3 regions of the Pseudarthrobacter sp. NPDC058362 genome follow, and region 1 is predicted to be linked to each of the others. Evidence: riboswitches for the same ligand, from Rfam matches in the RefSeq annotation. Region 1 holds a riboswitch; each other region holds the start of a gene.
What was found. Region 1 has a riboswitch for S-adenosylmethionine ahead of ACFWIX_RS07150 (homoserine O-acetyltransferase). Riboswitches for the same ligand answer to the same signal wherever they lie in the genome.
Positions count from the first base shown of each region.

Region 2: another riboswitch for S-adenosylmethionine. It lies ahead of ACFWIX_RS00255 (DUF1737 domain-containing protein); the one in region 1 lies ahead of ACFWIX_RS07150 (homoserine O-acetyltransferase).
Region 3: another riboswitch for S-adenosylmethionine. It lies ahead of ACFWIX_RS15250 (aminotransferase class V-fold PLP-dependent enzyme); the one in region 1 lies ahead of ACFWIX_RS07150 (homoserine O-acetyltransferase).

Region 1 covers NZ_JBHXIW010000002.1:572,163-574,417, reverse strand. Annotated here, with positions in the region: gene ACFWIX_RS07150 (homoserine O-acetyltransferase) at 1-989, opposite strand, end outside; SAM riboswitch class IV at 1,002-1,117, opposite strand; gene ACFWIX_RS07145 (VOC family protein) at 1,291-1,929, shown strand; gene ACFWIX_RS07140 (CPBP family intramembrane glutamic endopeptidase) at 2,018-2,255, opposite strand, start outside.
Region 2 covers NZ_JBHXIW010000001.1:57,975-60,229, reverse strand. Annotated here, with positions in the region: gene ACFWIX_RS00260 (extracellular solute-binding protein) at 1-560, opposite strand, end outside; SAM riboswitch class IV at 797-912, shown strand; gene ACFWIX_RS00255 (DUF1737 domain-containing protein) at 926-1,198, shown strand; gene ACFWIX_RS00250 (rhodanese-like domain-containing protein) at 1,195-1,608, shown strand; gene ACFWIX_RS00245 (O-succinylhomoserine sulfhydrylase) at 1,605-2,255, shown strand, end outside.
Region 3 covers NZ_JBHXIW010000009.1:114,902-117,156, reverse strand. Annotated here, with positions in the region: gene ACFWIX_RS15250 (aminotransferase class V-fold PLP-dependent enzyme) at 1-1,257, opposite strand, end outside; SAM riboswitch class IV at 1,293-1,406, opposite strand; gene hisN (histidinol-phosphatase) at 1,575-2,255, opposite strand, start outside.

The sequences.
Region 1 (2,255 bases):
TGCGACTGCTCCGGGAAGTACAGCCGGTCGGTATCCACCGCGGCCACGAAGAATTTCGCGGTGGCCCGGCTCAGGCTTTCGGCCAGGGACCCCCTGCCGCGGGTGACGTCGTGGCTCATCAGCGCCTCGGTGAGGGCGATATAGCTGTTGGCGTCGAAGCGCCGGACCAGCTTGCTGCCCTGGTGGTCCAGGTAGCTTTCCACTTGGTAACGGCCGCGGCCGGAAAGCGTTTCGGCCTGCAGCGGTGCTTCGCCGGACTGCGGACTGCGGCCGAAGCGGCCGTCAAACTCCCGGGCTGAGCGGTAGGTAATGTGGGCGATCCGGCGGGCCAGGGCCAGGCCGTCCTCGGGGGACGCACCGCCGTAGTAGTCGCCGTCGTTATAGTTCGCGTCCTGACGGATGGCGAGCGTCTGGGCCTGGGCAAAGGCGATCTGCTCGGCCGTACTGGCGGCCCCGACGGCGATGACCGCGCAACGCTGCACCCGCTCAGGGTAAGTGACGGCCCATTCCAAAGCCCGCGCACCGCCCATGGACCCGCCCAGCACGGCGAACCAGGACCGGATGCCCAGCTGGTCGGCCAGCCGCGCTTCCGCCACGGTGCTGTCGCGCAGGGTCACCAGCGGGAAGCGGGAGCCCCATGGCTTGCCGTCGGGAGCGGGCGACGACGGCCCGGTGGACCCGTAGCATCCGCCCAGGATGTTGATCGCCACCACGAAGAATTTGTCGGTGTCGACGGGCGCGCCCGGGCCCGCCAACTCTTCCCACCAGCCGTCCTCGTCCGTGTCGCCTCGGGTCACGTGGGTGCTGCCGGTCAGTGCATGTTCAATGAGGACGGCATTGGAGCCGTCGGCATTGAGCGTGCCCCATGTTTCATAGGCAAGGATGACGTCCGGCAGGAAGCCGCCGGCTTCCAGTTCCAGCCCGCCAATGCCTGCATACCGGACCACGCCGTGCCGCGGCCCCGCGGTGCGGGGAACGGTGACTGTCATGTGCAAACCTCTTCTACGCGCTTGCCCGCCGCCGGAGGGCCGGCGGGCCAGGTCCTCACCCGGGGCACCCCGCCGCGGTAGGAGGGTTGCCGGCCAGCAAGCCGGGGCTGTTGCTGGCACTCATGACCTCCCTCGAGTGTATGAAAGATCCCCCCAGCGGCGCCACGCGTGTGACCCGTTATGACATCCGCCGATACACCGGCATCCAACCCGCGGCGCTTTGCGCCAAGGGTTCCGCCCCCATTTCCAAGTAAGGCAAACCTAAGCTGAGAGCCTGATCACAAAGTGCCAAGATGTTGCCATGCGCATGGATCACGTCTCTTACGCCTGTGAACACGATGGCCTGGCGGCCACCACTGAACGGATTTCCTCCGCCCTGGGCGTCGAGGCAGTCAAGGGCGGGGTACATCCCCGTTTTGGAACGCGCAACATGATCATCCCGCTGGCGGGACACAAATACTTGGAGGTCGTGGAGGTCCTGGACCACCCGGCTTCGGACAAGGCACCGTTCGGCCAGGCTGTGCGTGCCCGTTCGGCGGCTGGCGGCGGCTGGATGGGCTGGTGCGTCGAGGTGGACGACCTGGCACCGTTCGAGGAGCGCCTGGGCCGCTCGGCGGTCAACGGCAACCGCAAGTTCCCGGATGGCCGCGAGCTGGTCTGGAAGCAGATCGGCATCCTTGGCCTGATCGCCGACCCGCAGGTGCCCTACATGCTCAAGTGGGAGGGCGACCCGTCGCTGCACCCCTCGAATGCCTACAACAGCAGCCTCAAGATGCGGTCGCTGACCATCGCCGGCTCTCCCGAGCGCGTCACCGAATGGCTCGGCGAGCCGGTAGAGCGCCCGCTGGAAGACGTTGCCGTGGACTGGGTGGCGCCGCACGGCACCCCGGGCATCCTGTCAGTGACGTTCGAGACTGCCACCGGCGCCGTCACGATCTGACCGCACCACAGCTTCGGCCGCCATCAGCGGGTGACAATGGCGTCACCCACCGATGGCGGCCGAATTCTTTTTAACCAGGCCCCGCCGGTCAGCCCAGGCCCACCGCACGGCCGAAGAGGCTGAAGCCGACGAACGCCACCGTATCGAGCAGGGCGTGGGCGATCACCAAAGGCATGACCCTCCGTGTCCGGGTATACAGCCAGGCGAAGACGATACCCATCACCACGTTTCCGATGAAGGGTCCGAACCCCTGGTACAGATGGTAGGTGCCGCGCAGCAGGGCGCTGGCGCCAATGGCGGCGGGGACGCTCCAGCCGAACTTGCCG
Region 2 (2,255 bases), on a different contig from region 1:
TGGAGGTCGATCAGGCCGGCAACCAGTGACTGGGTGTAGGAAGAGGTGGCGTCGCGCATGCACAGGCGCCCCTTCCACTTAGCGTCGGCCAGGCCGGCGTAGGTGTCCTTGGTATCGAATTCGGCCGGATCCACCTTCTCCGGGTTGTAGGTGATGGTGCGGGCGCGCATCGCGAGGCCGAACCACTTTCCGTCGGGGTCCCGCAGGTCGGCCGGTACGGCCTGTTCAAGGGCGGGCGACTTAACGCTGGCAAGCACGTCCTGCCGCCCGGCGTTCCACAAGTTGCCCGCGTCAACGGTCATGAAGATATCCGCGGGGGTGTCTTTTCCTTCGGCCTTGACCCGCTCCAGCAGCTCCGCGTCATCACCGGTGATGAACTCGACGGAAATGCCGGTCTCCTTGGTGAACTCGCCGAACGCGCCCTCAAGGTCGTAATGGCGGGCCGAATAGATCTGCAGGTCCGCCGGCTCCTTGCCGATGCCCAGCACGCCGCAGCCGCTCAAGGCCAAAGCGGACACCGTCAACGCGGCGCAGGCAGCAAGAAGCTTGGGTCGATGCATGAGGAGGCACTCCTGGAAGAAACGGCCGAAGCCGCACGAAACGAACACAAAAGGAAGGTTAGCGTTACCTTACCAGAGGCCATGCAGGCTGCAGTATATGGGATGCGTCACGTCTGCTCCGCCGCCACGCCGCAGACGCGGGATCCCTGCCTTCCTTGCCGGCGCGCACATTTCAGTTACGGAACATGACGACGAGGGCGGTGCCGGGGTGCGCCCCGGATGTTACGTTTTGGGGGAGTAATGAGAACCGGCGCCAAGCCCTGACTGGTCGGTCGGCAACCCTCCCTTTCGCGGCGGGGTGCCTCAGGTGAATACTCGGCATATCGACCCATTCGAGCTGCAAGCGTGAGAGAAGGAGTTCTGTCGTGTCTGACGCATCCGCCCCTGAAGAAAAACTGTCCTACCGCCTGATTACGGGCCCCGATGACCGCGCCTTCTGTGAGCGTATTTCGACCGCCCTCTCCGAGGGCTACGTCCTGCACGGCAGCCCGGCGGCCACGTTCAACGGCACGGGAGTCATCGTGGCGCAGGCCCTGATCCTGCCGTCCGCCATCGCCTCCGCAGACGCCGCCGTGGCCACCGCCGTCGAAGACCTGGAATCTCCGGACCTCGAGTTCGACGGCGAGGGACACGCGTGAGCTACGCAGGCGACCTCACGCCGCACGAGGCCTGGGCCAAACTGGAGCAGGGCGCCATCCTGGTGGATGTGCGCACCGAAGGCGAATGGGCGCACATCGGCATCCCGGACACGAACGCCACGGACAACGACCCGCTGTTCATCCAGTGGACCTTTCCCGGCGGGATTCCCAACCCTGACTTCATCAATGACCTGCGGAGCCAGGCGCCGGAGGACCCCCACGCCGAGTTGCTCTTCCTGTGCCGCTCCGGCCAGCGTTCCATCTCGGCCGCCATCGCTGCCACGCAGGCCGGCTTCACGTCGTACAACATCCTTGAAGGGTTCGAGGGCGTCCCTGACCGGCACGGTGAGCGGACGGTCAACGGCTGGAAGAACAGCGGCCTGCCCACCAACCTGGGGATCTCCGAGTGACGTTCAACCCGGATGCCGCCACCTGGAGCGCTGACACCCAGGCTGTCCGCGGCGGCCTGGACCGAACCAACTTCCAGGAAACATCCGAGGCCGTCTTCCTGAACTCCGGCTTCGTCTACGAATCCGCCGCCGCCGCCGAGCGCGCATTCACCGGCGAAGACGAGCGGTTCGTGTACTCCCGCTACGGCAACCCGTCCGTGGCCACCTTCCAGGAACGGCTGCGCCTCCTCGAGGGGACCGAGGCGTGCTTTGCGACGGCGTCCGGCATGTCCGCGGTATTCACCGCCCTGGGTGCGCTGCTCGCTGCCGGTGACCGCGTGGTTGCCGCCCGTTCCCTGTTCGGGTCCTGCTTCGTGATTCTCAACGAAATCCTGCCCCGGTGGGGTGTGGAGACGGTGTTCGTGGACGGCCCGGACCTGGACCAGTGGCGCGAGGCCCTGTCGCAGCCCACCACTGCCGTCTTCTTTGAATCGCCGTCCAACCCGATGCAGGAAATCGTGGACATTGCTGCGGTCAGCGACCTGGCGCATGCCGCCGGGGCCGCCGTCGTCGTCGACAATGTCTTTGCCACGCCCCTGCTGCAGCGCTGCGGCGACCTGGGCGCCGACGTCATCGTCTACTCGGGCACCAAGCACATCGATGGGCAG
Region 3 (2,255 bases), on a different contig from region 1:
CAGCAGGCGCTGCGCGTCCTCCAGCCGGGAACCCACGCCGAAGCTGGCCCGCAGCGACCCCGACGGCAGTCCCAGCCGCTTGAGCAGCGGGTGGGCGCAGAACCGGCCGTCGCGCAGGCCCACACCGTGCTCGGCGGACAGGTAGGCCGCCACGAGTCCGGCGTCGTAGCCCTCCACCGAGAAGTTCACCACGCCGATGGTGTCCGTTTCCGGGTTGGTGTCCTTGAAGATCTGGTGCACCGTCACGCCGCTGATCTGCTGGAGGCCCTCCACCAGGAAAGACCGGACGGCTGACTCATGGGCGTGCCAGCGCTCCTGGTCCAGCCCGGCGATGACCTGGGTGGCGCGCGCGAGGGTGGCGGCTCCGAGGACGTTAGGCGAGCCACCCTCATGGCGGGCCGGTCCGGTGGCCCAGCGGACGCCGTCGAGCCGTGCTTCCTTGACGGCGCCGCCGCCGGCAAGGTGCGGGACGCCCGCGTCCAGCCAATCGGGACGGCCTACCAGCACCCCAGCGCCGAAGGGCGCGTAGAGCTTGTGCCCCGAGAAGGCGAGGTAGTCGACGTCGTCTGCTGTGATGTCAATCCGACGGTGCGGTGCGAGCTGGGCGGCATCAACCACGATCCTGGCGCCATACTGGTGGGCGAGTGCCGCAAGGGCGCGCACCGGCAGGATTTCCCCGGTGACATTGGACGCTCCGGTGACTGCCAGCAGGATAACGCCACCTTGCTCCAGCTCGGCGCGGACTGCGTCCAGGGTGGCGGCGATGGTGTCCGCTGCCACGATGCTTCGGTGCGGGACGCCCTGCCACGGCAGCAGGTTGGCGTGGTGCTCGATATCCAGGTACAGGACATCGCCGGCCGGGCGGCCGTCGGCTACGGGCAGGCAGCCGGCCAGCAGGTTGAGCGAATCCGTGGTGTTGCGGGTGAAAATGACGGAATCGTCCGGCCGTCCGCCCACGAAGTCGCGGACGATGTCCCGGGCGTTTTCGTACACGGACGTACTGATCTGGGACGCGTAGCCGGCGCCGCGGTGCACGCTGGCGTAATACGGCAGGATTTCGTTCAGGTAGGCCGACACCACCGAAAGCGCGGGGGCGGAGGCGCCATAGTCCAGGTTGGCATAGCGGACGTGACCGCCGGTGATCAGGGGCGCCTGGATTTCCGCGCCGGTGACGGCAGCCAGCGGACGGGCTGCGGCGGCGGCAATGGAATCGGCAGGCGGGGCCGCAACGGCGGGGGCGACAGTGGCAGTTGTCACAGAGACCTCACTGGGAAAGGACTCCACAAACAGGGAATCCGCGCTTGCCGCATCCGCTCCGGACCGGCCTGGTCGTCACCCGGGGCACCCCACCGCGAATGGAGGGTTGCCGGCCAGCAAACCGGGGTTTAGCGCTGGCACTCGTGACCTGATTAAGAGCGTAGGACATTCCAGCGGGCAAGGCTGAAGCGGAGCGAAATGTTAAGGCCTTTGTTACGCCCAGCTGCCAAAGGCGTGTTTCGGCGAAGATTACGACGACGGACGACTCCGTTCGCGGCGCCCGTCGTCGTAATCTTCGGTCCGGAGAGTCCGGCGGCCTACAGGAGGTCGTCCAGGTAGGGGTTGAGCCGGTGCAGTACTTCGGTGTGCAGGATGGAGTTGGTGGCCAGGGCATTCCCGCCGAAGGGCCCGTCCTGGCCTTCCAGTGAGGTGAAGCGGCCACCGGCTTCCACCACGATGGGCACCAGCGCGGCCATGTCATAAAGGTTCAGTTCCGGCTCGCAGGCAATGTCCACGGAACCCTCCGCCACCATGCAGTACGACCAGAAGTCCCCGAAGGCCCGGGTGCGCCAGACGTCCTCGGTCAGGCCCAGGAACTCGTCGAGGTTGCCCCGCTCCTTCCAGCCGCCCAGGCTCGAGTAGGACAGCGACGCGTCCGCCAGATTGGAGACGTTGGAGACCCGGAGCCGGCTTGCTGCCGCCAGGGACCGGCCGGTGTAGGAACCCATGCCCTTGGCACCCCACCAGCGCTTGCCCAGGGCGGGAGCGCTCACCACACCAACCACCGGTTCACCCTCGTCCACGAGGGCGATGAGGGTGGCCCAGACCGGCACGCCGCGGACAAAGTTCTTCGTCCCGTCGATGGGGTCGATGATCCACCGGCGCGAACCATGGCCGGTGCTGCCGAATTCCTCGCCGAGCACGGCGTCGCGTGGCCGGGAACGGGAGAGCTGGCCGCGGATGGCCTCCTCGGCGGCCTTGTCCGCGTCGGTGACCGG